2 linked regions of the Neorhizobium galegae bv. orientalis str. HAMBI 540 genome follow. The protein of the gene in region 1 binds, or shares a complex with, the protein of each later gene. Links are inferred from orthologs where the notes say so. Each region holds a gene or a part of one and is shown on either strand. Other genes may lie near its edges. The genes, in order: trxB and trxA.

The links.
Region 2: the proteins of trxB (region 1) and trxA are in contact, whole or in part, in a crystal structure (PDB 1F6M), measured with the Escherichia coli proteins. The link is inferred for Neorhizobium galegae bv. orientalis str. HAMBI 540 from one-to-one orthologs.

The regions. Positions count from the first base shown.
Region 1 is NZ_HG938353.1:2,460,110-2,476,166, forward strand. Bases 13,071-16,026 are described here. They hold trxB (thioredoxin-disulfide reductase), read left to right. Parts: upstream 13,071-14,039; coding sequence 14,040-15,014; downstream 15,015-16,026. Other genes in these bases: RG540_RS12240 (glycosyltransferase family 25 protein), read left to right, coding at 13,071-13,309; RG540_RS12245 (Lrp/AsnC family transcriptional regulator), read right to left, coding at 13,337-13,804; RG540_RS12255 (LysR family transcriptional regulator VtlR), read left to right, coding at 15,030-15,926. Outside these bases: ypfJ (KPN_02809 family neutral zinc metallopeptidase), read right to left, coding at 1-97; RG540_RS12195 (MFS transporter), read right to left, coding at 192-1,403; RG540_RS12200 (DUF2306 domain-containing protein), read right to left, coding at 1,549-2,031; RG540_RS12205 (LytTR family DNA-binding domain-containing protein), read left to right, coding at 2,143-2,958; RG540_RS12210 (phosphatase PAP2 family protein), read right to left, coding at 3,073-4,158; carB (carbamoyl-phosphate synthase large subunit), read left to right, coding at 4,325-7,813; RG540_RS12220 (DUF2235 domain-containing protein), read left to right, coding at 7,930-9,123; transcription elongation factor GreA, read left to right, coding at 9,610-10,086; RG540_RS12230 (glycosyltransferase family 4 protein), read left to right, coding at 10,118-11,176; RG540_RS12235 (glycosyltransferase), read right to left, coding at 11,160-12,185; RG540_RS32370 (hypothetical protein), read left to right, coding at 12,295-12,543; more of RG540_RS12240, read left to right, coding at 12,530-13,070.
Region 2 is NZ_HG938353.1:4,172,226-4,188,093, reverse strand. What follows is about bases 13,102-15,868. They hold trxA (thioredoxin), read left to right. Parts: upstream 13,102-14,208; coding sequence 14,209-14,529; downstream 14,530-15,868. Other genes in these bases: RG540_RS20115 (bifunctional folylpolyglutamate synthase/dihydrofolate synthase), read right to left, coding at 14,609-15,868; addA (double-strand break repair helicase AddA), read left to right, coding at 13,102-14,136. Outside these bases: RG540_RS20160 (PTS sugar transporter subunit IIA), read left to right, coding at 1-396; RG540_RS20155 (HPr family phosphocarrier protein), read left to right, coding at 365-688; ahcY (adenosylhomocysteinase), read left to right, coding at 863-2,263; RG540_RS32415 (hypothetical protein), read right to left, coding at 2,264-2,434; RG540_RS20145 (PAS domain-containing sensor histidine kinase), read left to right, coding at 2,537-5,131; tRNA (adenosine(37)-N6)-threonylcarbamoyltransferase complex ATPase subunit type 1 TsaE, read left to right, coding at 5,128-6,639; RG540_RS20135 (nucleotidyltransferase family protein), read left to right, coding at 6,652-7,398; double-strand break repair protein AddB, read left to right, coding at 7,395-10,598; more of addA, read left to right, coding at 10,591-13,101. UniProt on the Escherichia coli protein: Participates in various redox reactions through the reversible oxidation of its active center dithiol to a disulfide and catalyzes dithiol-disulfide exchange reactions.

The sequences.
Region 1 (16,057 bases):
GGATGCGCAGGCCGCCTCGACCAAGCGGACTGCCGTCCATGGAAGCGCCGCGCTGGTCCTCGACATTGTCCGATTGCCGGCGCCCTCTCCATTCCATGTCGTGCTCTCCTGTTCGACCGAATCCTGGCCGATATAACGCTGGCGGCCGCAAAAGCGATCCGTCCCCGCATCACATAGCCGAAGATTCGTCTTCAGGCGACCCGCAGAGCCTTTTTGCCCGGCAGGAAAACCGTCAGCAATCCGAATACCGGCAGGAAAGCGCAGACATTGTAGACGAAGGTGATGCCGTAGCGGTCGGCAAAGATGCCGAGCACCGCCGCGGCGATGCCGCCGATCCCGAAGGCGATCCCGAAAAAGATGCCGGCGATCATCCCCACCCGGCCCGGCACCAGTTCCTGCGCCATCACCACGATCGCCGGGAAGGACGATGCCATGATGAAACCGATGATCGCCGAAAGCCCGATCGTCACCGGCAGGTTGGCAAACGGCATGGCGAGCGTGAACGGCAGCACGCCGAGGATCGAGAACCAGATCACCACCTTGGAGCCGAACTTGTCGCCGACTAGCCCGCCGATGACAGTGCCGAGTGCGACGGCGCCGAGGAAGATGAACAGCATGATCTGCGACTGCTGCACCGTCACCTGGAAGCGCTCGATGACGAAGAATGTATAATAACTGCTGATCGACGCCATGTATGCGTTCTTGGAGAAGGTCAGGATGGTCAGCACGATGAGCGAGATGGTCACCGTCCGCTTTGAAAGGTTATGGGCCTTCAGCACCCGCTTGCGGCCCTGGTTGGCGAGCATATGCGCCTTGTACCAGCGCGCCACCCACGACAGGACGACAATGCCGAGCAGCGCGATTCCCGAGAACCAGGCAACGCTGCCCTGACCGTTCGGCACGATAATGAAGGCTGCGAGCAGCGGGCCGATCGACTGGCCGAAATTGCCGCCGACCTGGAAGACCGACTGCGCCATCCCGTAACGACCACCGGAAGCAAGCCGCGCCACGCGCGAGGATTCCGGATGGAAGACGGCCGAGCCGATGCCGATCAGCGAGGCGGAGATCACCAGCACCCCATAGGAATGTGCGTTCGCCAGCATGAACAGGCCGATGAAGGTCGAACCCATGCCGACCGGCAGCGAATAGGGGAACGGCTTCTTATCGGTGATGATGCCTATCACCGGCTGTAGCAGCGAGGCCGTGCACTGGAAGGCAAGCGTCAATATGCCGATCTGCCAGAAATCGAGGGCATAATCCGTCTTCAGCATCGGATAGATCGCTGAGATCATCGACTGCATGATGTCGTTGATCATATGGCAGAAGCTGACCGCCAGGATGATCGGCAGGATCGTCACTTCGGCGGCAGTTGCGGAAACGGGTTTGGATGTTGCATCGGCCATTGAATTTCCTCCGCGCAAGCGGTCGTCATCGCGGATGGCCGTTGCTGCAAGTGTCTTGGTTGCAGCTCTAATCCCGCAATCCTGGCCTGTCCATGACAGGAAGGCGCCGAACGGTACGCTTCGAGGAAATTCTTGATACAAGCTCCTAAATTCGCCGCGACGCCAGCCTCTGCTGAAGAAGAAGCGTCCCGGCGATCGCGATGAGCGTCAGAAGCAAAATCCAGCTCGGTCCGCCGGAAAACACCACGGTGTTCATGATCCGGCCCGGGATCAGCGTGAACAGGCCAGCGATGACGATGCCGCCGAAATACATGCCGATGACGGTCGCCTTGTGCGCCCTCATATTATGAGCGCGCGCCGCACTGATCGACCGCCACACCCCCACGAGCACGAAGACCGACAGGAGATGGATCGGACTGAAGCCGTAGAACAGATTGATCTCGTGGATGAAGAAGCTGGAAAGCGAGGTAATGACCATCAGCGCCATCCAGATCTTGCCGAGCAGGCGGTGGACCGGCGTGCCCTTGCGATTGAGAAGGATATAGGCGCCGAGCACCGATGCCGGCAGAACTGCCGCCACATGGACTTGCACGGCAAGCGGGGCGTCAAGAAGCGGTTGAAGGTTCATGGGAAGTACCTGTCGAAATCGGCGAGAACGGGAGGCGATTGAATTGATCGCCTGTTTCCGCCATGACTGGCTTGCCCTCAATCGGAATGGCGCAGACGACGGACAAACTTCGTGAATCACTCGTTTTTGAGCTCCACGCTTCGTGAATTGCAGCTCTTCACCCGCTCCTGGCGCTTCTGGACGACCTTTACGCTCGTCATCCTGATCTTTGTCGTCACCGGCCCCTACGGCACGCTGGAGCGGATGACGCTCGGCGTCCGGCTCGGTTACTGGCTGATCGTCCATGCCGTCACCTGGACGATCGCCATCTGTCTGTCGATCATGGCGGAAATCCTGCTGCGCAACCGCATCAACCATACGCTCGCCCGCATGATGATCGGTTCGCTGGTTGCAGCCCTACCGATCGGCTTTGCACTCGGCGCCATCGATTTCGCCTTCTTCGGCCACTGGACCGAGATGGAAACCGGCTTCCACCGGGCGCTGTTTGCGCTGCCGCTCTGCGCCGTCTTCTGTCTTCTGACCTACACGGCCATGCACCGGCAGATCGCCGAGATTTCCACGCCAGCCCCGCCTGCATCACCTTCTCCTGCTGCAGCGCAGGCCGCTTGGCCCGTATCCGAACCTGAAATCCTCGCCCGGCTGAAACCCCAGAACCGCGGCGCAATCCTGCGGCTTTCAGTCGAGGATCACTATACCGACGTGGTCACCACCCGCGGCCATGAACTGGTCCTCCTGCGTTTCGCCGACGCCCTGAAGGAACTTGGGGCCACGCCCGGCCTGCAGGTGCACCGCTCCCATTGGGTGGCGGATGCCCATGTCGAAACACTGAAACGCGACAACGGCAAGCTTGTGCTGATGATGAAGGATGGCACTGAAATCCCCGTGAGCCGCACTTATATGGACGCCGTGCGGTCGCGGTTCGACTAGATTACCACCCCTTGGCTACGCTGCAGCAGCGTCCGAACGCCGGGTGAACACGAAAGGCACTCGCCACAACGCCGACGCGGAGAAATAGGCCAGCGTCACGATCATGAACGAGACTTACCCGTCGATGGCATAGTGCCAGCCAAGATAGACGGAGCTCAGTTGGATGAAGCCTACATAGATGAAGCCCACGATGCCGAGGCCGCGGGAACGTTCGGCCAGAAAGTAAGCGTTGAGGGTAGTCAAGCCGACATGGACGCTCGGAAAGGCGGAAATACCGCCTGCGAAACCAGAGGTGCCCTGTTCGTAGAGGCTCCAGAGATAGGACTGGTAATGCGCTGCGGAATTCACCCACTGGCTCTGAGCAAGAAACGCCGTCAGCGCGGCAAACCGTGTGTGGTCGCCGGTCACGGCACCGTAAAAGACCGGACCGGCCGACAGGAACATACCCGCAAGCACATTGCCGCATATGACCCAGACAAACAGAAAAAGCAGCATGTAACGTTGGCGAATATCGTCTGCGGCTGGTGACGTCAGGGCGAAGAAGAGCGCGCCGAAGCAGATGATGAACCACGCCGCGCTATAGTTGAATTCGACGATGGCAAGAACCACGTCGTAACCGGCCACCGCATGCAGCAGCCGCCACGGATCCAAGCCGAAATATATCCAGGCGTCGATATCCGCCTGTATCTTGTCGTAATGGAAACCACCTTGCAGCGTCGGCAAGGCGTTTTTGATCGAGGTGAACGTGCCTTGGAAAACCATCAGGCCCATCATCAACAGCACACCGGAGACCAGAGAGGCAACGCGGCGGGCGGAAAAAACGCGGCGATAGGCAAGCGGCCGCCGCCTGTCGAAACGCAATGTCAGCATGGACAGATCGATAATGACCGCCATCAGCGGCAGGAAAACAGCAAACACCGCTGGCCATTGATCGAAGTAAAATTGATACGAAATCATCTCCGTCGTGCCGGTAAGGCCGAGGAATATCAGGCCTCCGAGCGAATAGAAGCCGATAAGCGCGTAGAGCAACGCATCCTTGCGCAGCCGAAAGCCGCACTCGCGCACGAAACATGCCAGAAACCGCACGGCCTGCCCCGTGCGCAACCCCCGTTGCCGCATCTGCAAACGTCTCGATAGAAAGCCCCCGATTTCTTGACAATACGCAAACCTGATTAAGACTTCTTTATTGGAACGCCTCAAAAACCGGCCGCGATTTCTGTCGATTTGGCGATTTATGGGGTTCCGTTCGCTAGAACATTTGCCTATAAGCCGCGTCTAGCCTGAAAAGACATGCTCGCGCGACCCGACCGGTGGTATTCCACGCCGTGCCGGTTTTCTGCGCAGGCAAAAAGCGGAAAGACAACCCATGCCAAAGCGCCAAGATTTGAAATCGATCCTCATCATCGGCGCGGGTCCGATCGTCATCGGCCAGGCATGCGAGTTCGACTATTCCGGCACCCAAGCCTGCAAGGCGCTGAAGGAAGAAGGTTACCGGGTCATCCTGGTCAATTCCAACCCGGCGACGATCATGACCGACCCGGGACTGGCGGATGCCACCTATGTCGAGCCGATCACCCCGGAAGTTGTCGCCAAGATCATCGCCAAGGAACGTCCGGACGCACTGCTGCCGACCATGGGCGGCCAGACGGCTCTCAACACCGCGCTCTCCCTCAAGAGAATGGGCGTGCTCGACCGCTACAATGTCGAGATGATCGGCGCCAAGCCGGCCGCCATCGACATGGCCGAAGACCGCGCCCTGTTCCGCGAAGCCATGTCCCGCATCGGCCTAGAAACCCCGAAGTCGATGCTGGCCAACGCCACCGACATCAAGGATACCGACCGTAAAGTTCATGAGATCGAGCGCAACCGGGTAAAGGAAAGCCTGACGGGTGCCGAACTCGACAAGGCACTCGACGAGCTCGAAAACCAGTGGAACCTTGGCGAGACCGACCGCAAGCAGCGTTATATCAGCCACGCCATGGCGATCGCCGCCCAGGCGATCGACGTGGTCGGCCTACCCGCCATCATCCGTCCCTCCTTCACCATGGGCGGCACCGGCGGCGGCATCGCCTATAACCGCTCGGAATTCTTCGAGATCGTTTCCGGCGGCCTCGATGCCTCGCCGACCACCGAAGTGCTGATCGAAGAATCGGTGCTCGGCTGGAAGGAATACGAGATGGAGGTGATCCGCGACAAGGCGGACAACTGCATCATCATCTGCTCGATCGAGAACATCGATCCGATGGGCGTCCACACGGGCGACTCGATCACCGTCGCGCCGGCTCTGACGCTGACCGACAAGGAATACCAGATGATGCGCAACGCCTCGATCGCGGTTCTGCGCGAGATCGGCGTCGAGACCGGCGGCTCGAACGTGCAGTTCGCCGTCAACCCGAAGGACGGCCGCCTCGTCGTCATCGAAATGAACCCGCGCGTCTCGCGCTCGTCGGCGCTCGCCTCCAAGGCCACCGGCTTCCCGATCGCGAAGGTCGCCGCCAAGCTCGCGATTGGCTACACGCTCGACGAACTCGACAACGACATCACCGGCGGCGCCACCCCTGCCTCCTTCGAACCGTCGATCGACTACGTGGTCACGAAAATCCCCCGTTTTGCCTTCGAAAAATTCCCGGGCGCCTCGCCGGTCCTGACGACTGCGATGAAGTCGGTCGGCGAAGTCATGGCGATCGGCCGCACATTCGCCGAATCGCTGCAGAAGGCGCTGCGCGGCCTTGAAACCGGCCTGACCGGCCTCGACGAGATCGAAATTCCCGGCTTCGAGGAAGGCGAGAACTCCAAGAACGCCATTCGCGCCGCAATCGGCACGCCGACCCCGGATCGGCTGCGCATGGTTGCCCAGGCGCTACGCCTTGGCCTCACCGAAGGCGAAGTCCATGAGGCCTGCAAGATCGACCCGTGGTTCATCGCCCAGCTCAAGGGCATCACCGACATGGAAGCCCGCGTCCGCGAGCACGGCCTGCCGGACGATGCCGAGAACCTGCGTATGCTGAAGGCCATGGGCTTTTCCGATGCCCGCCTCGCCAGCCTCACCAAAAAACGGCCGAAGGAAGTGGCGGAACTGCGCAACAGCCTGAACGTCCGCCCGGTCTTCAAGCGCATCGACACCTGCGCTGCCGAATTCGCCTCGCCGACCGCCTACATGTATTCGACCTATGAAACGCCGTTCGTCGGCGAGTTGCGCTCGGAAGCGGAAGTGTCGACCGCCAAGAAGGTCGTCATCCTCGGCGGCGGTCCGAACCGCATCGGCCAGGGCATCGAGTTCGATTACTGCTGCTGCCACGCCGCCTTCGCGCTGAAGGATGCCGGTTACGAAGCGATCATGATCAACTGCAACCCGGAAACCGTCTCGACCGACTACGACACGTCAGACCGGCTCTATTTTGAGCCGCTGACAGCCGAAGACGTGATCGAGATCCTGCGCGCCGAGCAGGAAAAGGGCGAAGTGGTCGGCGTCATCGTCCAGTTCGGCGGCCAGACGCCGCTGAAGCTCGCCGAAGCGCTTGAAAAGAACGGCATCCCGATCCTCGGCACCGCGCCCGACATGATCGACCTTGCGGAAGACCGCGACCGTTTCCAGAAGCTCCTGATGAAGCTCGACCTCAACCAACCGAACAACGGCATCGCCTATTCCGTCGAACAGGCCCGCCTGGTCGCCTCGGAAATCGGCTTCCCGCTGGTCGTGCGCCCGTCCTACGTTCTCGGCGGCCGCGCCATGCAGATCATCCATTCGGAATCGATGCTGCAGACCTATCTGCTCGACACGGTGCCGGGCCTGGTGCCGGAAGACATCAAGCAGCGTTACCCGAACGACAAGACCGGCCAGATCAATACCCTGCTCGGCAAGAACCCGCTTCTGTTCGACAGCTACCTGAGCAACGCCATCGAAGTCGACGTCGATTGTGTCTGCGATGGCACCGACGTCTATGTCGCAGGCATCATGGAGCATATCGAGGAAGCCGGCATCCATTCGGGTGACAGCGCCTGCTCGCTGCCGCCGCGCACCCTGTCGCCTGAGATGATCGACGAACTGGAACGCCAGGCGAAGGCCATGGCCAAGGCTCTGCATGTCGTCGGCCTGATGAACGTCCAGTTCGCCATCAAGGACGGCACTGTCTATGTGCTGGAAGTCAACCCGCGCGCCTCGCGCACCGTGCCTTTCGTGGCAAAAACCATCGGCGCGCCGATCGCCAAGATCGCCGCCCGCGTCATGGCCGGCGAAAAGCTCGACGCGACCTTCGCGGCCTACGGCACCAAGCCGGATCCGCGCGCGCTGAAGCACATCGCCGTCAAGGAAGCCGTCTTCCCGTTCGCTCGCTTCCCTGGCGTTGACATCCTGCTCGGCCCGGAAATGCGCTCGACCGGCGAAGTCATCGGCCTCGACACGGATTTCGCGCTAGCCTTCGCCAAGTCGCAGCTCGGCGCCAGTGTCGAACTGCCGCGTGACGGAACGGTCTTCGTCTCCGTGCGCGACGAGGACAAGATCCGGGTGCTTCCGGCAATCCGCATCCTGACCGACATCGGCTTCAAGGTTCTGGCGACCGGCGGCACCGCCCGCTTCCTCGCCGAACAGGGCATTGCCTCCACCCGCATCAACAAGGTGCTGGAAGGCCGCCCGCATATCGAGGACGCGATCCGCAACCGCCAGGTCCAGCTTGTCATCAACACCACGGACGGCAACAAGGCGATCTCCGATTCCAAATCGCTGCGCCGCGCGACGCTGATGCAGAAAGTGCCTTACTACACCACCATGGCCGGCGCTGAAGCTGCGGCACTCGCGATCAAGGCGCTGAAAGCCGGCAATCTCGAAGTCCGCCCGCTGCAGAGCTATTTCGCCTGAAATCTTGACAGGTCCCGCGCCTACTCCTGCGCGGGCTTTTGAACACGAAATCTACTCAGGATTGCAAAAATTGCCTTCGAATGCTACCGTTCAAACGGATGCTCGGGGTGCAAGGCATGTCCAAGAATATCGTAATATTGTGCGATGGCACGTCGAATGAAATCGGTGGCGACAGGACGAACGTCCTGAGGCTTTACGGCGCGCTTGAGCGTAATGCTCGACAACATGTCTTCTATGATCCCGGCGTGGGAACTTTTGGCATGACGGGCATGCTGAAACGGGTCCGGTCGTGGATCAAAATCAGGGCCGGCCTCGCCTTTGGCGTCGGGATCGACGACAATGTGCTCGAAGCCTATCGGTTTCTTGTTGAGGTTTACAAACCCGGTGACCGCATCTTCGCCTTCGGTTTCAGCAGGGGCGCCTATACTGTGCGCCTTCTCACCGGCTTTATTCGGATGGTCGGATTGATTTCAAGCGATCAGCTTAATCTCCTCGACTATGCCTATCGCGCCTACAAACGTCTGGATGCCGGCGGTGGCTTCGGCGGTGAGATCAGGCACTATCAGAAAGTCCTTCAAGCGCGGCAGATACGTATTCATTTCGTCGGCCTTTGGGACACGGTAAGTTCCGTTTTCGAACCGCGCCCCACCGGTTTCGGCCTTCAACTAAAACAGCAGCCTTTCACCAACCAGAACGACCGCATCGAAATCGTGCGCCATGCAGTTGCGATTGACGAGCGGCGGTCGATGTTCCGTCCGTCTCTCTGGAAACCGGAACAACAATACGACTATTGGTCGGAAGCGGCTCAAGCGTTCCAAAAGAAACCCCAGGATTTCCAGGAAGTATGGTTTGCGGGCTGCCACGGCGACGTCGGCGGCGGCAATCCCGAAAAAGATAGCGGCCTCGCCAAGGTAGCGCTTGAATGGCTGTTCGACGAGGCATGCGCCCATGGCGTTGAACCAAACCCGGACAGCGCACCCATGCTGGTCCTGGGCATCGGCAACCCGGAATATGTCGCTCCGGACCCCCTGGGGCCAATAAACGAATCCCTGAAGGGCTTCTTCTGGCGTTTCGTCGAATTTATCCCTCGCCGTTTCTCCAAGACGTCCACGCGGAAATGGCCACGGCTTGGCCCCTATTACATCCCACTCGGAGAACCGCGCAAAATCGACGCCAACGCACAGATCCATGTCTCGGTGCAGAAGCGCATTGCGGCCGGTGGCTACAATCCACCCAACCTGCCGAACAACCCCACTTTCGTCCCCCGGCGGCCTGAATCAGTCTCTGCGCTCGCGCCGCCAAGCGCTTGATCCAATTCAAATCCTGCCTGAGTCGGCCCCGCTACCGGGGAGCAGAAATTGGTGAGCAGGTTCTTCTTGAGGAGCGATATGCATCGCCCGTCTGGCGTATAGGCATGGCAGACGTCCGAACTACCGTCGAACCTAGCCGGCCTGTCGCGGACAAGCCCCGCGTCACGGTTTCGCTGGAGGCACGGGAAGCATCGCATGTAACAGCATCCGAAAGGAACGCCAGGCGTTCTTTCAGCGACTTCTTCATTGGAGTGTTCGCTAAACGTTCTTTTTCCGCCTGTCAAGTCATTGACAAATGGTGCCGCTTGTATCCACATGCTGAGGGAGGGGCACACGGACAAGGTTTCGAAATTCCTAGCGTTCGCTGTCGAAATTCTGTTATAGTGACCTACATTCTGATTTTACGATGGTTCCGAAGTTTCGCTCCGGAACCTGTTTCTTTTTGTGTCCGCGGCATCCGCGGGCATGCGCCTGAAGGACAAGGAAATGGTTGAAAAGGTACCGATGACGCAGAGTGGCTTTTCCAAGCTGCAGGAGGAGCTGCGCTGGCGTCAGCAGGAGGAGCGCCCCCGTATCATCGAGGCAATCGCGGAAGCGCGCGCCCATGGCGACCTTTCGGAAAATGCAGAATACCATGCCGCCAAGGAGGCACAGAGCCATAACGAAGGCCGCGTCACCGAGCTTGAAGACCTGACCGCGCGTGCGGAAGTCATCGACCTGTCGAAAATGTCCGGCTCGAAGATCAAGTTCGGCGCCACCGTGAAGCTCATCGACGAGGACACCGACGAGGAAAAGATCTACCAGATCGTCGGCGACCAGGAAGCCGACGTGAAGGCCGGCCGCATCTCCATTTCCTCGCCGATCGCGCGCGCGATGATCGGCAAGGAAAAGGGTGATTCCATCGAAGTGGTCGCTCCCGGCGGCTCCAAGGCCTACGCCATCCTCGCCATTTCCTGGGGCTGATACGCCCGTGGGCAAAAACGGCGATCCCGCCATCATCGATATCCGTGACGTCGAAGTCATCGCGCCGAATTTCAAGCGGCGCCTCTCCGGCGTCACGTCGACGATCATCCAGCTCGTCCCCGTCCAGAGATCGCTTGGCCAGAAGGTCGCAGCGCTTGGCCCCGGCCTGCCCAGCGATCTGCCGCATATCCGCTATCGCGACCTCTTCCGCCTCTGGTCGCCGCCGCGCGGCAGGCGGTGCCGGATCTGGCACGCACGCCGTAATATCGAGATGCTGCCGGCAATTTTCATGCGTGACGTGTTGCGCATGCCGATGAAGATCGTCTTCACCTCAGCCTCGCAGCGCCGCCATACCGGCTGGACGAAATGGCTGGTCTCGAAAATGGACGGCGTGATCGCCACCAGCGGCAAGACGGCCGATTACCTGACGGTCAAGAACACCGTCGTGCTGCACGGCATCGACACCAACCGCTTCTCGCCACCATCGGACACGGCCGAGGCCAAGCGCGCCCGCGGTCTCGATCCCGCACAGAAGATTGTCGGCTGTTTCGGCCGCGTGCGCCGCCAGAAGGGCACCGATCTTTTCGTCGATTCGATGATCAAGGTGCTTGCCGAGCGCAGGGACTGGTCGGCGATCGTCGCCGGCCGCGCCACCGGCCCGCATGTGGATTTCGAGGATGGGTTGAAGAAGAAGGTCGCCGCCGCCGGCCTCGCCGACCGCATCCTGTTCGTCGGCGAGCATACCGATATCAACGAATGGTATCGCGCCCTCGACCTCTTCATCGCGCCGCAGCGCTGGGAAGGTTTCGGGCTGACGCCATTGGAAGCCATGGCGACCGCGGTGCCGGTGATCGCCACCGATGTCGGTGCATTCCCGGAACTGCTAGTGACCGGCGAAGAGGAAACCGGCTTGATCATCGCCCGCGATAGCGTCGATGCGATGGCCGAAGCGGCCGCCGCCCTTATGGACGACGAGCCCCGCCGCAAGGCTGCCTCGATTCGCTCCCGCGCCCATGCGCTCGAAAATTTCAGCATCGAGGGCGAAGCAAAGCTGCTCGGCAATATCTACCGGATCACGGCTTCCGCTTGAAAAGCTCGATATAGGCGTTCGCCACAGCCTCTTCCGAAAACTGCCCGACCAGCGTCGCCCTGCCCTGTTCGCCAAGGCTCGCAGCCAACTGCGGGTCGGCGATCACCTGGTTGATAGCGCGCGAATACCCGGCGACGTCATCGATATCGACGAGCAGGCCGTTTTCGCCGTCGCGTACGAACCAGGACGGACCTTCCGAGCGCGACGAAATCACCGGCTTGCTCTGCGCCCATGCCTCGAAAATGACGTTGCCGAGCGGCTCGTGGCTGGAGGGCATGATGAAGATGTCGGCGGCGGCCAGATACGGCCGCGTATCCTTGTGCCAGCCGAGGAACCGTACCCGGTTCTCCATCTTGTGCTCGCGCATGACCGCTTCCAGCGCTTCCCGCTCCTCGCCGTCGCCGGCGATCCACAGATAGGCGTCCGGCACCGCCGTCATCGCCTCGATCAGCAGATGGAAACGCTTGCGTTTGACGAAACGGCCCATCGTCATGATCAGCGGCACGCCGTCCGGCGTATCGGCAACCGACCTTGAGATCGGCGCCACGACCGACGTGTCCGTGAAGTTCGAGATCACCTCGACGCCGCGGGTCCAGCCGAGATTGTTGCGCACATGGTCGGCAATGCCCGGCGTATTGCAGACGAGAATGTCCGAGTTCTTGAAATAGCCGAGATGGGTGGGGTAGTCGCCGAGACGGGAGAGCTTGATACCGCCCTTATAGTCCGGCATCAGCCGGGCGCCGCGGGTGGACCAGGAAATGATCGCGTCGGCCTTGTCTCGCTTTGCCATGGAGAGCACCTTCATCGGCAGAAGGATACGGTCGATGGAGAGGTTGCGGAAATTGCTTTCGATAACGCGGGCATGGGCCTCGACATCCGGCTTCCAGCGGCGGTTCCAGCGCATTACGGCCGTCTGCTCTACGCCACGCCGCGCAAGCGCGCCGACCAGATGCACGAAGAACTTCTCCGCTCCGCCGTCCTTGCCGAAAATATACTGGTGAACCCGCATCGATGTCGCCTCGCCTGTCTGTTTTCCGCCGCTTTGTACCGGAAACCAGCATCTATAGGCAGCGCCGCCTATATGTTACGGTTGAAAAACCTGCGCAAGGGGTAGGCGAATGGTTGTCCCTGAAATGTTGGCCCTGCTGCGCATGCGCTGCCGAAGGACTTCAGCCTCCAAGCCGACGATGTTATCAGGCATAAACGCGCCGCTGTTCCAAAAACGATACGGCCGCGATATAGCAACGTCTGAACAATTTCGACCACATCGTTACATCATCACAAGTCTACCGGCGACGGAAGCGGAAGTGGCGGACCAAAAGCCGCTGCGCCTCCTTGGCGGAAAAGGGAAAAATGCAATCGCTTGAGACCTATGTCATCAATCTGGATGGCAGCAATGACCGCCTGCAGACCATCAGCGACCGGCTTTCAGCCTTTGGAGTACCCTTCGAGCGGATTTCCGCCGTCGACGGCCGCAAATTCGATCTCGCGACGATCCCGGATTACGACGCCGAGCGTGCCCAGAGCTATATGGGCCGCACCCTCGTCGGCGGCGAGATCGGCTGCTACCGCAGCCATCTGAAGGTCGCCGAGCATTTCCTGAAATCCGAAGCCCGTTATGCGCTGGTGCTGGAAGACGATGCGCTACCGCTCTGCAACCCGGTCGAACTGCTCGAAGCGGCGCTCCCGGATCTTGAAAAGGTCGATCCCGACTGGCGGCTGATCAACATCGGCAACAACAAGCTGAAGATCGCTACTCCCCTTTCCCGCTACGGCATCGGCGGCCACGACTGCGAACTGGTAGCGGCCCATTATTTTCCGATGACCACCAGCGCCATCGTCTGGTCGCGCGAAGGCGCCCGGCTTTTCCTCGCAGAGCACCGCAAGATGTTCGCCCCGGTTGACAATTATTTCCGCCACTGGCTGACCCGCACCGGCCACGGTTATTCCTTTTGGCCCTCGCCCGTCACCACCACGGATGCCGCAAGCGAAATCCTGGCGAGCTCCGGCCGCGCCAGAAAAACCAACAAGCGGAAATGGTTCTACGCCTTCGCCAAGCAGCGGCGCTTGATGGAAGACAAGCTGATTGCCTTCATCCACAAAAAGCGGTTTCGGTCAGCCGGCAGCAAGTGACGAAGCGATTCGCCATGCCGGTACGCCTCAGATCTCGACCAGGCCCAGATGCTTCACCTGCCGGATGGTCAGCATGGTGCGCACCGTGTCCACGTGCTGGTCTGCGGTCAGCACTTCAATGACGAAGTCCTGGAAGACGGTGAGGTTCTGGGCCGCGCAGCGCAGCAGGAAATCGCTGTCGCCGTTGACCATCCAGGCCTCGCGCACCATCGGCCATTGCTGCACCTTCGCCGCGAAGGCCTTCAAGTCCGCGTCCGACTGCCGCTTCAGCCCGACCATGCAGAAGGCGACGAGATCGACGCCGAGTTTCGGGGCGTTGAGCAGCGCGTGATAGCCCTCGATGATACCGGCTTCCTCGAGCTTGCGCACGCGGCGCAGGCAGGGCGGCGCGGAAATGCCGACGCGCTCGGCGAGCTCGACATTGGTCATACGCCCGTCGCGTTGCAATTCCCGCAGGATTTTTATGTCGATGGCATCAAGATCGGCGCGAAGCACAGAAGTCCCCTTCGTTCTGCAGTGCTTTTATCGCAAGACGAATTTTACGCAAGAATATGTCTCGAGGCGCCTGGCTTTCGTGTTCCATGCCAACTGATCTGTTGTTAGTGCAAGGCTGCCCTTGCATTGCTGCATGGATCGATCTTACATGGCGCTTCTATAGCGGCAGACCGGACATCGACCACCTATATGAGGGGCAAAGAAACGTCGACCGGTCTTTGAAAGGAAATAATCCATGTCCTCCCGTCATACCGAGGTCCTGATCATCGGCTCCGGCCCGGCTGGCTATACCGCCGCCATCTATGCAGCGCGCGCCATGCTGAAACCGGTTCTGATCGCCGGCATGGAACAGGGCGGCCAGCTGATGATCACCACGGATGTCGAAAACTATCCCGGTTTCGGCGATCCGATCCAAGGCCCCTGGTTGATGGAGCAGATGCTGAAGCAGGCGACCCATGTGGGCGCCGAGATCGTCAACGACCTCGTCACCGAAGTCGAGCTCAACCATCGCCCTTTCACCGTGCGCACCGATTCGGGAGCCGTCTGGACCGCCGAGACGATCATCATCTCGACCGGCGCCAAGGCAAAATGGCTCGGCATCGAAACAGAACAGCAGTTCCAGGGTTTTGGCGTCTCCGCCTGCGCCACCTGCGACGGCTTCTTCTATCGCAACAAGGACGTGATCGTGGTCGGCGGCGGCAATTCCGCCGTCGAGGAAGCGCTCTACCTGTCGAATATCGCCAAGTCGGTGACCGTGGTGCATCGCCGCGACAGTTTCCGTTCGGAAAAGATCCTGGCTGAACGCCTGTCCCAGCGCGTCAATGTCAATGTGCTGTGGAACACCGAAATCGCCGAAATCACCGGCAAGCCGGCCAAGGCGCCGATGCCGCCCTCCGTCGAGGGCGTCAAGCTGCGCAATACCCAGACGGGCGCGGTCACGGACTTCCCGATCCACGGCGTCTTCGTGGCGATCGGCCACGCGCCGGCGACCGAACTCTTCAAGGGCAAGCTGAAGATGAAGCCGAACGGCTATCTCTGGACGGCTCCCGATTCGACCGCCACCGACGTGCCCGGCGTGTTTGCCGCCGGCGACGTGACGGACGACACTTTCCGCCAGGCGATCACCGCCGCCGGCATGGGCTGCATGGCAGCGCTCGAGGCCGAACGCTACCTCTCCGGCATTCAGCCGGTCGCCATAGCCGCGGAGTGACGTTGAACAATGGGTGTGCCGCTCGACTGGGATAAACTGCGCATTTTCCACGCGGCGGCGGAGGCAGGGTCCTTCACCCATGCGGCCGACAAGCTGCATCTTTCCCAGTCGGCGATCAGCCGCCAGGTCAGTGCCCTGGAACAGGATGTCGGCGTAAAGCTCTTCCACCGCCATGCGCGCGGCCTGATTCTCACCGAACAGGGCGAACTGCTCTACCGCACCGCCCACGATGTGCTGCTGAAGCTCGAAACCGTGAAGATGCAGCTTACCGAGACGACGGAAAAGCCGTCCGGCAAGCTGCGCGTGACGACGACCGTCGGTCTCGGCCAGGGCTGGCTCACCGACAAGGTGCAGGAATTCCTGCAGCTCTATCCGGAAATGTCGATCCAATTGATCCTCGACAACGAGGAGGTGGACGTCAACATGCGCCATGCGGATTGCGCCATTCGCCTGCGCCAGCCGGTCCAGTCCGACTTGATCCAGCGAAAGCTCTTCACCGTGCACATGCACGTCTATGCAGCGCCCTCCTACATCAACCGTTACGGTGAGCCGCAATCGGTCGAGGATCTCGACCATCATCGCATCATCACCTTCGGGGAACCGGCGCCGAACTACCTGCTCGACGTCAACTGGCTGGAATATGCCGGCCGGTCATCGGACAATACCCGCACGCCGCACCTGCAGATCAACAGCCAGACGTCGATCAAGCGCGCCTGCCTGCTGGGGATAGGAATCGCCTGCCTGCCGGATTATATCGTCGGCCGCGACCCGGGCCTCATTCAGCTGGCGATCAATGCCGACATTCCATCCTTCGATACCTATTTCTGCTATCCGGATGAAATGAAGAACGCCGCGAAGCTGAAAGTCTTCCGCGACTTCGTGGTCGGCAAGGCTCGCAACTGGAATTTCTGAGGCTCGCGCATGAGCCGCGTTCGACGAAAAATCCCTGAAAATCCAGAGAGTTTCACGCTTCTGCGGCCGCCTGATATGTAACCATTGAGCGCGTGAAATAAAAGCATTGCAGCTTGCGCATGGCTGGCCTG
Region 2 (15,868 bases), 1.7 Mb from region 1 along the record:
GGACTAGTGCTTGTCACCCATGGCAAGCTGGCTGAGGAATTTCGTCATGCGGTCGAGCATGTCGTCGGACCTCAGAAATTCATCGAAACCGTATCGATCGGTCCCGAGGACGACATGGATCAGCGGCGGCAGGATATCGTCGATGCCGTTACCAATGCCGATGAAGGTCATGGCGTCATCATTCTGACGGACATGTTCGGAGGCACTCCCTCCAACCTTTCCATTTCCGTCATGGAAAGCGGCCGGATCGAAGTCATTGCCGGTATGAACCTGCCGATGCTGATCAAGCTTGCCGGCGTGCGCAGCGACAACAACATGGACAAGGCGCTCGTCGAAGCCTCCGAGGCCGGTCGTAAATATATCAATGTCGCAAGCCGCGTCCTCAGCGGCAAATGAGAACCCAGACCGGATGTCATCCCCCTCTCCCCGTGAATTCCTGATCATCAACAAGCGTGGTCTGCATGCCCGCGCCTCCGCCAAATTCGTGCAGATGGTGGAGAGTTTCGATGCCCAGATCACCGTCTCCAAGGACGGAACGACCGTCGGCGGCACGTCGATCATGGGCCTGATGATGCTCGCCGCCAGCACCGGCTGCACGATCGAAGTCTCAGCGGAAGGAAATCAGGCCGAAGAAGCGCTGAATGCGCTCGAACAACTCGTCGCCAACAAGTTCGGCGAAGAAGCCTGACGCGCCCGCGATTTAACCGTCCGCTGACATAAACATATAAAGACTTCTTTATATCCCGTTGCCAGTTTGTAGGAAGCCTGCTACACCGCTGGCCAGTTTCCGTCTGCCAAGGCGGGTCTTGCCACGTCCGTCGGTACCTCGCCGGAGAAGGCACCACCGAACATGGAGAGCTTTATGAGCACTGAGAAGGATTACGTCGTCGCGGATATCAATCTTGCCGCCTACGGCCGCAAGGAGCTCGACATCGCAGAAACCGAAATGCCGGGCCTGATGTCGTGCCGCGAAGAATTCGGCACAACGAAGCCGCTGAAGGGTGCCCGCATCTCGGGTTCGCTCCACATGACCATCCAGACGGCCGTTCTCATCGAGACCCTTCAGCACCTCGGTGCAGAAATCCGCTGGGCGTCCTGCAACATTTTCTCGACCCAGGATCATGCTGCTGCGGCAATCGCTTCCGCCGGCATTCCGGTCTTCGCCGTCAAGGGCGAATCTCTGACGGAATACTGGGATTATACCGACAAGATCTTCCAGTGGGCCGATGGCGGCCTCTCCAACATGATCCTCGATGACGGCGGCGACGCCACCATGTACATCCTCACCGGCGCCCGCGCCGAAGCCGGCGAAGACGTTCTTTCGAACCCGACTTCGGAAGAAGAAGAAATCCTCATCGCGCAGATCAAGAAGCGCCTCAAGGCTTCGCCCGGCTGGTTCACCAAGCAACGCGACGCGATCAAGGGCGTTACCGAGGAAACCACGACGGGCGTGCACCGCCTTTACGAACTGTCCAAGAAGGGCCTGCTGCCCTTCCCGGCGATCAACGTCAACGACTCGGTCACCAAATCGAAGTTCGACAACAAATACGGCTGCAAGGAATCGCTGGTCGACGGCATCCGCCGCGGCACCGACGTGATGATGGCCGGCAAGGTCGCCGTGGTCTGCGGTTACGGTGACGTCGGCAAGGGTTCTGCCGCTTCGCTCGCCGGCGCCGGCGCCCGCGTCAAGGTCACCGAAGTCGACCCGATCTGCGCCCTGCAGGCCGCCATGGACGGCTTTGAAGTCGTCGTCCTCGAAGACGTCGTCGACAGCGCCGACATCTTCATCACCACGACCGGCAACAAGGACGTCATCCGCATCGACCACATGCGCGCGATGAAGGACATGGCGATCGTCGGCAATATCGGCCACTTCGACAACGAGATCCAGGTCGCGGCGCTGAAGAACCTCAAGTGGACCAACGTCAAGCCGCAGGTCGACATGATCGAGTTCCCCAAGGGCAACCGCATCATCCTTCTGTCGGAGGGCCGCCTGCTCAACCTCGGCAACGCCACTGGTCATCCGTCCTTCGTGATGTCGGCCTCGTTCACCAACCAGACGCTGGCCCAGATCGAGCTCTTCACCAAGCAGGGCGAGTACAAGAACGACGTCTACATCCTGCCGAAGCACCTCGACGAGAAGGTCGCCCGCCTGCATCTCGCCAAGCTCGGCGTGAAGCTGACGGAACTCTCCGACGAGCAGGCTGCCTATATCGGCGTCTCGCAGACCGGCCCGTTCAAGGCTGAACACTACCGCTATTAATCAATAGCCGGTTAATCCACAAGATATGGTAGCCGCAGCCTTGACAAAGGCTGCGGCTTCTTTTTTGGGCGCATCCCTTCCCGGCGATTCCCTAAGCAAGTATTGTTTTAGAACTTGATTCGCGCCTTCCCTGGAGCGTGATGCCGAAAGCCGCCAGCGGTTTTCGGACATCGTCGCGCTCCCACCATCTGATTGGGAGCCGTCCGGCTACGGGCAAGGCACGGAGTGGTATGTCTTGTCGATGAGCGGCAATTGGACGGAGACAGACCGGATATGTCGGTAAGAAAAATGAGCTCGTCAGAACGGGCCGATCCCCTTTGCGGCGGAGCGGAAGCTCCAGCTTTGCGTCCCGTTGCGGGGCGCTCCGGTTTCGGATCTCCAGACGGTAATGCGATCGTCGGCAGGCTTCGCCGCCTGGCGCTGTTCGGCAGCGCCTTTCTCTCGGGCACCGCCCTTTCCGGGCTCGCGACCGCAGCGCTTGCGCAGCAATCGGGTAACGCCGCCGTCCGCCTGTTTTCCTCGACGGAGGTCATCGTTTCGTCGCTGGTGATGGGCGCCCTCGGAGCCGCCTTGTTTTCCGCTATCTGGCTGGTGCGCCAGCGCGGCAATATGGAAGCCGAAACGCAGGAAATGCGCAGCGCCCTTTCCGACGCGCAGCAGCGGATTTCCAAGTTCGAGGCCCTGATCGCCGACAAGAACCGCCGGATCGTCGTGTGGGAGAGCGGTTCCTCCAAGCCGGAATTCCTCGGCCAGCTGCCGGTGGAAACCGGAGCGCCGCAGCAGGACCGCGAGTTTCTCGCCTTCGGCCGCTGGATGCGCGGCAGTTCCGCCAGCGAGCTCGAGAAATCGATCGAACTCCTGCGGGTAGAAGCCCGCTCCTTCGACATGGTGGTAGAAACCAACCGCGACGAAATCCTGGAAGTGCAGGGGCGCGTTTCGGGCGGCAAGGCCTTCGTCCGTTTCATTGCACTCAACAATCTGCGCGCGGAACTCGCCGAGCTCAAGATCGAGCGTGAGCGGCTGACCAACTCGATCATGCTGTTCCATTCGCTGCTCGACGCCATCGAGCAGCCGGTCTGGCGTCGCGATTCACAGGGCAAGCTGACCTGGGTCAACCATGCCTATGGCGATGCCGTGGAGGCTTCGACCCCGGCCCAGGCGATCGAGGACGGCCGCGAGTTTCTGGGCTCGATCGCCCGCGAAAAGATCAGGGCGGCAGCGACCTCCACCTCGCCTTTCCACGACCGGATTTCCACCGTGGTGCACGGCAATCGCACCATGTTCGACGTCGTCGACGTCGTCGTGCCGGGCGGTTCCACAGGCATTGCGATCGATGTTTCCGAAGTGGAAGCGGTGCGCGAGGAACTCAAGCGCACCCTGAAGAGCCACGCGGAGACGCTCGACCATCTGGCAACGCCCGTCGCTATCTTCGACGGCGACCGCCGGCTGCAGTTCTACAACCAGGCCTTCGTGCAGCTTTGGGGTTTCACGCTTCCCTTCCTCGACCAGAGGCCAGACAATAGCGAGCTGCTCGACAAGCTCAGAAGCGACGGCAAGCTGCCGGAACAGCTGAGCTGGCGGAGCTGGAAGGAAACGGCGCTTTCGGTCTACCAGTCGCCGGATACGCAGACCGACCTGTGGCATCTGCCGAATGGCCAGACGCTTCGCGTCATCGCAACCGCACATCCGCAGGGCGGCGCCACCTGGGTGTTCGAGAACCTTACCGAACAGGTGGATCTCGAGACCCGTTACAACACGCTGGTCCAGGTCCAGGGCGAAACGATCGACCATCTGTCCGAAGGTGTCGCCGTCTTCGGGCCGGACGGACGCATCCGCCTGTCAAACCCGGCCTTCCGGGCGCTCTGGGGCATCACCGCCGAAGAATCGAAGCCCGGCACCCATATCAAGGCGATCGAGACCGCCTGCTCGCCATCCTACGACAAGCCGGACGGCTGGCGCCGCTTCGGCCAAATGCTGACCAATTTCGACGATGAGCGCCCCTCGCTGCAGGGCACGTTCGAACTCTATTCCGGCCTGATCCTCGATTACGCCGTGACGCCGCTGCCGAACGCCCAGACGATGCTGACCTTTGTCGACATGACGGCGAGTGCCAGGGCGGAACGAGCGCTCAAGGAGAAGAACGAGGCGCTGCAGAAGGCCGACGAGCTCAAGAACGATTTCGTCCAGCACGTCTCCTACGAGCTGCGCTCGCCGCTGACCAATATCATCGGCTTCACCGACCTCCTGAAGACACCGGGCATCGGTACGCTGAACGAGCGGCAGTCGGAGTATATCGACCATATCTCGACGTCCTCCTCGGTTCTCCTGACGATCGTCAACGACATCCTCGATCTGGCGACCGTCGATGCCGGCATCATGCAGCTCAACTATTCGGAAATGGCGATCGACGACCTGCTCGACGACGTGGCGATGCAGATCGCCGATCGTCTGCACGAAAATGGCGTGGCGCTGGCGATCACTGCGCCGGCCGGGCTCGGCACTATCGTTGCCGACCAGCAGCGGCTGAAGCAGATCCTCATCAAGCTGCTCACAAATGCCACCAATTTCGCGCCGGAAGGCTCCGCCATCACGCTCAATTGCTGGCGCACCCATAGCGACGTGTTCTTCTCGGTGACCGACAAGGGTCCGGGCATCCCCGAAGATATCCTGAAGACCGTGTTCGACCGGTTCTCGGCCAATGCCAAGGGCGGCAAGCGCAGTGGAGCGGGTCTCGGCCTTTCGATCGTCGAGAGCTTCGTGACACTGCATCACGGCGATGTCGCGATCGACAGCAAGCCCGGCCAGGGAACCACGGTTACGTGCCGCATTCCAAGCGGTACGACGGCGCGGTCCGTCGCCGCCGAATGAGTGGTGAGGCAGCTCTTACCCTGACGCTTGCCGACGAGGCTGAAACGATCCGTCTCGGCGAAGATCTGGCGCTGGCGCTGAAGAAGGGCGACTGGATCGCCCTTTCCGGCGATCTGGGTGCCGGCAAATCGACCTTCGCCCGGGCTTTTTTGCGGGCGCTGGCGGATGAAGACGAGCTTGAAGTGCCGAGCCCGACCTTCACGCTGGTGCAAAGCTACGAGCTGCGCATTCCGGTCTCACATTTCGATCTCTATCGGCTTGGCGATGCCTCCGAACTGGACGAGCTTGGTTTCGACGAGGCGCTTTCCGGCGGCATCTGTCTGGTGGAATGGCCTGAGGTCGCCGACACGTTGTTGCCGCAGACCCGCATCCAGCTCAAGCTCGAACAGAGCGGCAGCGGCCGGACCGCGACGATCACGGCACCGGAGGCGCAGATGCAGCGCATCCGCCGCGTGCTGGCGATCCGCGAATTTCTCGACAGCCACGGTTACCCCGGCGCCCGACGGCGTTTCCTCACAGGCGACGCCTCGACCCGCGCCTATGAGAGCGTGACAATCGCAAACGGCGAAACGCTGATCCTGATGGACTGGCCGCGCCCGGCGCAAGGGCCGCCGGTTCTCGATGGCAAACCCTATCCCAAGGTCGCGCATCTGGCGGAAGACCCCTATCCCTTCGTGGCGATCGACGAATACTTGCGCGAACTGGGCTTGGCGGCACCGGAAGTGCTGCATGTGGATTACGACCAGGGCATCCTGCTGCTCGAAAATCTCGGCGAGGAGGGGGCCGTCGACGAAGACGGCAATCCCATCGAGGAACGCTACCGCGAAAGCATCGTGTGCCTGGCCTTCCTGCACAGCCACGAGATGCGCCAGGACCTGCCGGTCGGCGACGGCCATATCCACCATATTCCCGATTTCGACCCGACGGCCATGAAGATGGAGGCGCGGCTCCTCGTTGACTGGCACCTGCCCTGGAAACGCGGAACGCCGGCGACTGACGAGGAACGGCAGGAATATCTGGCGATCTGGGACAATCTCATCCGCGAGCTCGACGGCGTCGAGAAGAACCTGCTGCTGCGGGATTTCCATTCGCCGAACATCATCTGGCGGCCGCATGAATCCGGCGTGCGGCGCGTCGGCCTGATCGATTTCCAGGATTCGATGATCGGCCCAACCGCCTATGACCTCGCCTCGATCGTCCAGGACGCCCGCGTCGACATTCCGAAGGCGCTTGCCGATCAGCTGATGCTGGATTACGTGACGCTTCGCCGTGCCCTCGGGGCCTTCGACGAGCCGACGTTCCTGAAAGCCTGGGCAATCATGGCGGCGCAGCGCAACTGCAAACTCGCCGGCCTCTGGGTGCGGCTCTTGCAGCGGGATGGCAAGCCGGGCTATCTGAAGCACATGCCGCGGACGCTCCGCTATCTCGCAACGGCGCTGAGCCACGATGTGCTCACCCCCTTGCGCGATTGGTGCCGTCGGGCTGGAATAGAACTGCCCGAATCATAATTACGGTTGCCGATGACCATTCAACGAGCCCCCATCAAACAGGCGATGGTGCTTGCCGCAGGGCTCGGCACCCGGATGCGGCCGATCACCAACACGATGCCGAAGCCGCTGGTGCCGGTCGCCGGCAAGCCGATGATCGACTACGTGCTGGATTCGCTGAGAGAAGCCGGCGTCGAGCGGGCCGTCGTCAACGTCCACCACTTCGCCGACCAAATGGCGACGCATCTTGCGGCCTATAAGGGCCTCGAAATCCTCATCTCCGACGAGCGCGACGCGCTGATGAATAATGGCGGCGGTATCGTGAAGGGGCTGAAGCTTCTCGATCGCAGCACGATTTTCGTCATGAATGCCGACCTCTTCTGGATCGGCGAGACCCCGGGCAAGCCCACCAACCTGCAGCACCTGGCGGAATTCTTCGATCCAGAGCGCATGGACATGGCGATGCTCTGCGTCGACATCGACAACACGACCGGGCATAACGGCATCAACGATTTTGGCATGGATGCGGATGGCCGGTTGAGGCGCTACCGGGACGATCCGGCCAACCCGGTCGTTTATGCCGGCGCTTTCGCGATGAGCCCGTCCTTTCTGGATGACGCGCCATCCGATGCCTTCAACATCAATATCTATTTCGACAAGGCGATCGCCCGCGGCCGGCTCTACGGAACCATGCTCGACGGCCACTGGATCACCGTCGGCACGCCGGAAGCGCTGCCCGAAGCCGAAGCGGTGATCGCGCGTTATCCGGTGGAGGCATGACCACGCTATCCGGCAAGAAGCGGGTGTTTTCGATCCCCGCCGGAGCGCCGTTCCTGAAGACTCTGGCAGCCGCACTTTGTGACGGCCGACTCAACGAGACCTTCCGCTACGATCCGGCCGATCCGCTTTCGCTCGCCGACGTGACCATCTACGTGCCGACGCGACGGTCTGCCCGCGTGCTGCGCTCGGAATTCGTCGACCTGCTCGGCGGCCGATCGGCGATCCTGCCGGTCATCCGGCCGCTTGGCGAAACCGATGACGACAGCGGCTATTTCGATCTCGTAGCGCCTGATGAAATGGATCTGGCGCTGCCGATCGGCGGCACCGCGCGCCTGCTCGAACTCGGCCGCCTGATTCTTGCCTGGCGTAACCAGCTCCCAAAGATCGTGCTCGACGTGCATTCGGAATCGCCGCTCGTCGCACCCGCCAGCCCCGCCGATGCCATCTGGCTCGCTCGCGCCTTGGCCGAGCTCATCGACGCGGTCGAGACCGAAGAGCGCGACTGGGCCGATCTCAAAAAACTCGATACCGGCGAACATGCGCTCTGGTGGCAGCTGACCGCCGAGTTTCTGTCGATCGCCAGTGCCTTCTGGCCCATCCGCCTCGAAGAACTGCGCCGTTCTTCACCGGCAAAACACCAGGCAGCTATCCTGCGGGGCGAAGCGCGGCGGATTGCCTCCCGGGATCACAAGGGACCAGTGATCGTTGCGGGTTCGACCGGGTCGGTGCCGGCTGCTGCCGACCTGATCGCGGCGATCTCCAGCCTTCCGAACGGCACTGTCGTGCTGCCGGGGCTCGATCTCTCGATGCCGGCGGATCAATGGGCGATGATTGGCGAAGAGGCCTTTGACGGCAAACCCGAACCCGCCAGCCGCAGCCATTCGCAATTCGGCCTGTCGCGGCTGCTTAAAAAACTCGGCGCGACGCGAGAAGACGTGGCCGTGCTTGGCGAAGTTCCGGGCGATCTCGCCTTCCGCGCCGAAGCCCTCTCCCAGGCGCTGGTGCCCGCCAAGGCGACCGACCGCTGGAGCGCGTGGCGGGACAACGCCGACCCCTCCCTCCTGGCCCAAGCCTTTGCCGACGTCTCGCTGATCGAAGCCTCGAACGAACGCGAAGAGGCCGTCGCGATCGCCATCGCGCTCCGGCTTGCGCTCGAACAGCCCGGCAAAAACGGTGGCGAGAGCCAGGCCGCACTGATCACGCCTGATCGGGCGCTTGCCCGCCGGGTGACCGCCGAGCTTTCCCGTTTCGGCCTGCTCGCCGACGATTCCGCCGGCTCGGCCCTCTCCGGCACGCCGCAGGGCACGCTGACCCAGCTTCTACTCGAAGCGACGCTCCGGCCGGGCGACCCGGTGGCGATCGCCGCGCTGATCAAGCATCCGCTGATGCGCCTCGGCCTGCCGGCCGCGGACCTGCGATCGGCCGTCGAAGCGCTCGAAATCCTGGCGCTACGCGGTGGTCTCGGCGACATGGACATTTCCGCGCTGGAACCCCTGCTCGAAACCCAGCTTGCCGCCCAGCTCGAAGACAGGCATGCGCCGCACTGGCGGCTATCGCTGCCGACCGATGCCGCCGGCAAGGCGCGCGATCTTGCGCAGCGGCTGGCGAAAGCGGTCGAGCCGCTCGCTTCCGCCCTCGTCCGCCGCCGGCCGGATGGGCGCGGCCTTACGGCAAAACTCACGCTATCCGAATGGGCCGATCGCACCGGTCGCGCACTTGAGGCGATCTGCATCGATGAACGGCGAGACCTCGCAGCGCTCTGGTCTGGAGAAGCCGGCGAAAAACTATCGGGGCTGCTCTCCGAAGTCATCGAGACTGACGGACAGATGGAGGCGGATGGTCCGCAATGGATCGACATCGTCATGGCCCTGACGACCGGCGAGGCGGTAAAACCGCGTTCGCTCAGCCATCCGCGCATCTTCATCTTCGGTACTCTCGAAGCCCGGTTGCAGAGCGTCGACACGATGATCCTCGGCGGGCTCAACGAGGGGTCCTGGCCGGGGCAGACGGTCAACAACCCGTTCCTGTCCCGCACCATGAAGACTGACATGGGGCTGGAACCGCCGGAACGGCGGATCGGCCAGCTTGCCCACGATTTCGAGATGGCCTGCGGCACGCGGCATCTGATCCTTTCGCGCTCGATGCGCCAAGGATCCACGCCAACTGTCGCTTCACGCTGGCTGCAGAGGCTGCTTGCGCTGGGTGGACGGCAGTTCGCGGACGAGCTCAAGGCGCGCGGCCACCAATATCGCGATTGGGCTTCCATGATCGACACCGGCGAAAACCAACCGGTCTCCAAGCGCCCGGCCCCCAAGCCGCCGGCGGATCTGCAGCCAGTAAAATATTCCTTCAGCGAGGTCGGGCGCCTGCGCCGCGACCCTTATTCGATCTATGCCCGCCGCATCCTCAAACTCGATCCGCTCGCCCCGTTCAACCGCGATCCAGGCGCCTCCGAGCGCGGCACGCTCTATCACGCGATCATCGACCGTTATACCCGCGAGGGCCACAAGCCGGGCATGCCTGCGGCCAAAGAGGCTATGCGCCGGATCACTCAGGAACTGTTCGACGCCGAACAGCTGCCAACCCATATCGACCGCGTCTGGCGGCCCCGTTTTGTCGAAGTCGCCCGCGCCTTCCTGGATTGGGAAGTCGAGCGCGCGCCGGATATTCGCAGGACGATGACGGAAGTCGGGGCCGGCTGGGAGCTAGAGCCAGCCGGTATCCGCGTCACTGGTATTGCGGACCGGATCGATATCAAGGGATCGGGTCTCGCCGATCTCATCGACTACAAGACCGGTCTCAACCCCTCGGTATCCCAGGCTCGGGCGCTGCTCGATCCGCAGCTCGGCCTTGAGGCGGCGGCGCTCAGAGCCGGAGCGTTCAAGGATGCGGGTCCGTTGACGCCCGACCAGCTGCTCTATGTCCGGCTGCGTCCCGGCGATCGGTTCCGGGAAGACAAAGTCAACAACGAGGGTTCGAGCGCGACGGCCAAGCGGCAACCGAAATCGGCGATCGATCTGGCCGACGAATCGATCGAACAGCTCACCCGCTTCGTGATCACGCTGCGCAATGGCGAAGCCGGCTTCGCATCGCGGCTCGTGCCGATGGCCCAAAATGATTTCGGCGGCGAATACGACCATCTCGCCCGCGTCGCCGAATGGTCGACGGCCGACGACGAGGAGGCGGAAGCCGATGAGTGATCTGGCTCCGGAGGGCGACGACCCGATCAAGTGGATCGATTGGACGACGGTGCAGCAATCGCTCGCCTCCGATCCCATAAGTTCCGCCTGGGTTTCGGCCAATGCCGGTTCCGGCAAGACGCATGTGCTGACCCAGCGGGTCATCCGGCTGCTACTCGCCGGCTGCCGGCCATCGTCGATCCTCTGCCTCACCTACACGAAGGCTGCGGCATCGGAGATGTCGAACCGCGTCTTCCAGCGGCTTTCGGAATGGACGGTGCTTTCGGACGACGAACTGCGCAAAAGGATCGCAAGCATCGAAGGTGCTGAGCCGGATTTCCTCAAGCTCGCCGAAGCGCGAAGACTGTTCGCCAAGGCGCTGGAAACGCCGGGCGGGCTGAAGATCCAGACCATCCACGCCTTCTGCGAAGCGCTGCTGCACCAGTTTCCGCTCGAAGCCAATGTCGCCGGGCATTTTTCGGTGCTCGACGACCGCGCCGCCTCTGCCCTGCTCGCCGATGCGCGCCGCTCGCTGCTGACGGCGACCTCTGCGGAAGAAGACCCGGGGCTCGCGGAAGCCTTTGCGCATGTGCTGGATCTCGGAGACGAATTCGGGCTCGAAACGCTGCTCGGCGACATCATCGCCAACCGCACCGCGATCCGCCGCTTCATTGCCCATGCCGAACGGCACGGCGGCATCGGCGTAGAACTCAAGCACGCCTTGGGGCTCGGCCCGGCCGATACGGAAGACAGTATCGCAGCCGGCTACTGGCCTCTGCCCGGGCTTTCCGGCCTGACGCTCGATCTCTATCTCGCGCTTGCCGACCAGAAGGGCGGCCAGAAGGTCACTGAGGTCGCCTATGGTCTTCGGCTGGTCGCCAAGGAGCCGGATGTCCTGAAGCGGGCCCAGCATCTCGACCAGATCTTTCTCACCCGCGAGGGCAAGCCGAAGGCCGATAGCTCGTTGATCGCCAAGGCGATGACGACAACCGCTCCGGAACTCGCCGAAGCGGTGGCAATCGCCCGCGCCCATGTCGTCGCTTGTCGCGACCGGCTGCGGCTGATCCGGATGTTCCTCGCGACCAAGGCGGCGCTGACGCTGGCGCAACGCCTCAACGACGATTACGAGGACCTGAAGAAACAACGCAGCCTGCTCGATTTCGAGGACCTGATCGCCCGCACCGCCGATCTTCTCACCCGCGATGGCGTCGGCGCCTGGGTGCATTACAAGCTCGACCAGGGCATCGACCACATTCTCGTCGACGAGGCGCAGGATACCAGCCCGATCCAGTGGACGGTGATCAAGTCGCTCGCCGAGGATTTCTATTCCGGTGCCAGCGCCCGCGAGACCCGCCGGACCATCTTTGCCGTCGGCGACGAAAAGCAGTCGATCTATTCCTTCCAGGGCGCCCGGCCAGAGCGGTTTGCGGAAGAACGCAGCGAGACGGAAAAACGGGTGCGGGCCAGCGACCAGGCCTTCCACTCGGTGCGGCTGCCCCTCTCCTTCCGCTCCACGGCCGATGTGCTCGCAGCCGTCGACCAGGTGTTTTCTCTGGAGGAGAACTTTCGGGGCCTCAGCGCGCTGGGCGAACCGGTGCAGCACCGCTCCAACCGGATCGGCCACCCGGGCGCCGTCGATCTCTGGGACGTGGTGGTGCCGGAAGTCGCCGAACAGGAGGAAGACTGGACGGCGCCATTCGATTCGACGCCCGACAAGGCGCCCTCCGCCATTCTCGCCGGCCGGATCGCCAACCGGATCGAGGAGATGATCGGAAAGGAGACGATCATCGAAAAGGGCGTCGAGCGGCCGATCGAGGCCGGCGATATCCTCGTTCTGGTCCGGAAACGCGATGCCTTCGTCAATGCGCTGACGCGGGCGCTGAAACGTCGCGACAATATCCCCGTCGCCGGTGCCGACCGGCTGCGGCTGACCAGCCATATCGCGGTGCAGGATCTCCTGGCGCTCGGTCGCTTCCTGCTTTTGCCGCAGGACGACCTTTCGCTGGCGGCGCTGCTCAAAAGCCCGCTCTTCAATCTCTCGGAAGAGGACGTCTTCGAAGTCGCGGCTTTACGGGCGGAGAATACGAGCGCCTGGACACAGCTCATCCGCCTGGGCGACGAACAGCCGCTCCGGTTCCGCGATGCGGCCGACAGGCTCCAGCATCTTCTCAGCCTCTCGCGGCAGCTCAGCCCGCATGATCTGTTTGCCCGGATTCTCGGGGCGCAGGGCGGGCGGCGGAAATTCCTTGGCCGGCTCGGGACCGAGGCCGGTGACATTCTCGACGAGTTCCTGACCTTTGCGCTCGACCACGAGACCAATGGACTGCCGGGCCTGCAGGCGTTCATTTCGACCCTGGAGATCGAGTCGCCGGAGGTGAAGCGCGAGCAGGACGGCGGCCGCAACGAGGTGCGGATCATGACCGTGCACGCTTCCAAGGGGCTGGAAGCGCCGGTGGTGTTCCTGGTCGACAGCGGCTCGAAGGCGTTCATCTCCTCGCATGTGCCGAAATTCCGGCTGCTCCGGATCGGTGGCGACAGCGTGCCGGCCTGGGTTCCGGGCAAGATGCTGACCAATGCGATGACATCAGCCGATGACGATCGGATCAGGACCTCGACCGAGGAGGAATATCGCCGGCTGCTTTATGTCGGCATGACGCGGGCCGCTGACCGGCTGATCGTCTGCGGTTATCGCGGCAAGATCGACAATCCAGACACCTGGCAGTCGATGATCTCCAAGGCGCTTGCCGCAGACGAACACCATTGCAGCGCGGCGGAGTTTCAGGGTTCCGACGACCAATGGGGCGGTTTCAGGTGGCGCCTCCCGGCCGCTCCCGGCCAGGCACCGAAGATTGCGCACAAGGAGGCCGCGGCAGCTGACAAGCGACCGCTTCCGGCAAGCCTCTCCCGCGCCCTGCCGGCGCAAAAGATCCTGCCGCGACCTCTCAGCCCTTCCGGCGCCGGCACGATGATCGATGACGACGCGGATGATCTGATCGTCACTTCGCCGCTGTTTGCCGACCAAAAGGACCGCGCGGGATTGGCGCTGCAGAAGGGCAAGCTGGTCCATCGCATGCTGCAGATGCTGACGGATTCTCCCAAGGCCGAACGCGCCTCTGCCGCCCGTCGTTATGCGGACCGTGCGGCCCGTTTCTGGCCGGCGGCGGAGCGCGAAAAGCTCGTCGCCAGCGTCATGTCGGTGCTTTCGCATGCCGAACTCGGGCCGGTTTTTTCCGAGCGTAGCCAGTCGGAGGTCTCGATCATGGGCACGCTGACGCTGGAAGGCCGCGACTACGCGATCTCCGGCCGCATCGACCGGCTGGTGGTCACCGAAGACCGGGTGATCGTCCTCGACTACAAGACCAATCGCGTACCCCCGAAAACGTTGGAGGACGTGCCGCTGTCGCATCGGGCGCAGCTCGCCATCTATTGCGAAATCCTGCGGCCGCTTTATCCGGCAAAGAGCTTCGAATGCGTGCTGGTCTATACCGAGTCGGCGCAAGTGGTTACGCTGCCCGCGGAACTGCTGTCACGCTCGCTTGCGGAACTCAAAACAAAGTGAGATAGCGGCCATTGAAAACTTTGAGCGGGAAGCTCACATTTACACCAACAGAGAATCGTGAAGGAGAGCCCTATGGCTACCGTTAAAGTCGATAACAGCAACTTTCAGGCTGAAGTCCTCGACTCCACCCAGCCGGTGATCGTGGATTTCTGGGCTGAATGGTGCGGCCCCTGCAAAATGATCGGTCCGAGCCTCGAAGAAATTTCGAACGAGCTCGCCGGCAAGGTGAAGGTCGTCAAGCTGAATATCGACGAAAATCCTGAACTGGCTGCCCAGTTCGGCGTACGCTCGATCCCGACGCTTGCCATGTTCAAGGGTGGCGAAGTGGCCGACATCAAGGTTGGCGCCGCTCCAAAGACCGCCCTTTCGGCCTGGATTTCCAGCGCCGCCTAACTTCCAGTCGCATGCCCGCATAAAAAGCCCGGCTGATCCCTGCAGCCGGGCTTTTTCTTTGTTATCGCAGTCTTTGGGGTCAGGTCGGCGGGGTGCCGTTGTCGGCAAGGACATTGCCGGCAAAATAAAGCGAGCCGCCGATCAGGATGCGCGGCGGCGGAGCGCCCGGCACCTGGCGGCGAGCTATTTCCTGCAGCGCCTCGGCCGTGGAGCCGGCGGGCTCGGCCACCAGACCGGCATCGAAGGCTGCATGGGCGAGAACGACCGGGTCGAGGCCCGATTCGCTGCCGCGGATGCGCACGGTGAAGACGTGTTCGGCGATATCGGCAAAGGCACGGAAATAGCCGATCGGGTCCTTGGTGTTGATCATGCCGGCAATGATGTAAAGCGGCCGGGCCTGGCGTTCCTCGAAGGATGCCATTGCCTCGGCAATCACCTCGCCGGCGCCGGGATTGTGCCCGCCATCCAGCCAGATTTCAGAACCTTCGGGCGCATATTGCAGCAGTTTGCCTTCGGTCAGCTTCTGGAGGCGGGCCGGCCATTCGACGGTCGCCATCGCCTTTTCCATCATCGCTTCGGTGACGGTGAAGCCGGCAGCCTTGACGGCGCGGATGGCGGCGGCGGCATTGGCGTATTGATGGCGCCCCGGCAGACGCGGCAGGGCTAAATCGGCAAGGCCGAATTCGTCCTGGTAGATCAGCCGGCCGAATTCCTCATGGGCCGAAAATTCCTGGCCGTAGACGGCGGTCGGACAGCCGAGCCGCTCGGCGGTCGAGATCAGCACGTCGCGGGCCGCTTCAAATTCCTGATGGCCGATGACGACGGGACGGCCGCGCTTCATGATCCCCGCCTTCTCGGCGGCAATCAGTTCGACTCGGTCGCCGAGATAGGCCTGGTGGTCGAGCGAGATCGGCATGATGACCGAAACCGCAGGATCTGAAATGACGTTGGTGGCATCGAAGCGACCCCCGAGGCCGACTTCGAGGATCACCGCATCACCGGGCTGTTCGGAGAACAGTAGGAAAGTCGCCGCTGTGAGGATCTCGAAGACGGTGATCATCTGGCCGTTATTGGCCGCCGCGATGCGCCGCAGCGCGTCCGCCAGCATCTCGTCGCCGACGATCCGGCTGCGGCCGCCCTTGACGCCGATCCGATAGCGTTCGTGCCAGTGGACGAGATGCGGGGACGTATGGACATGCGTCGCATAACCGCCTGCCTCGAGCAGGGCACGGCAGAAGGCCGTCACGGAGCCCTTGCCGTTGGTGCCGGCCACATGAATGACACGCGGCAGCTTCCTGTGCGGATTGCCGAGTATTTCGAGCAGGCGGGTGATCCTGTC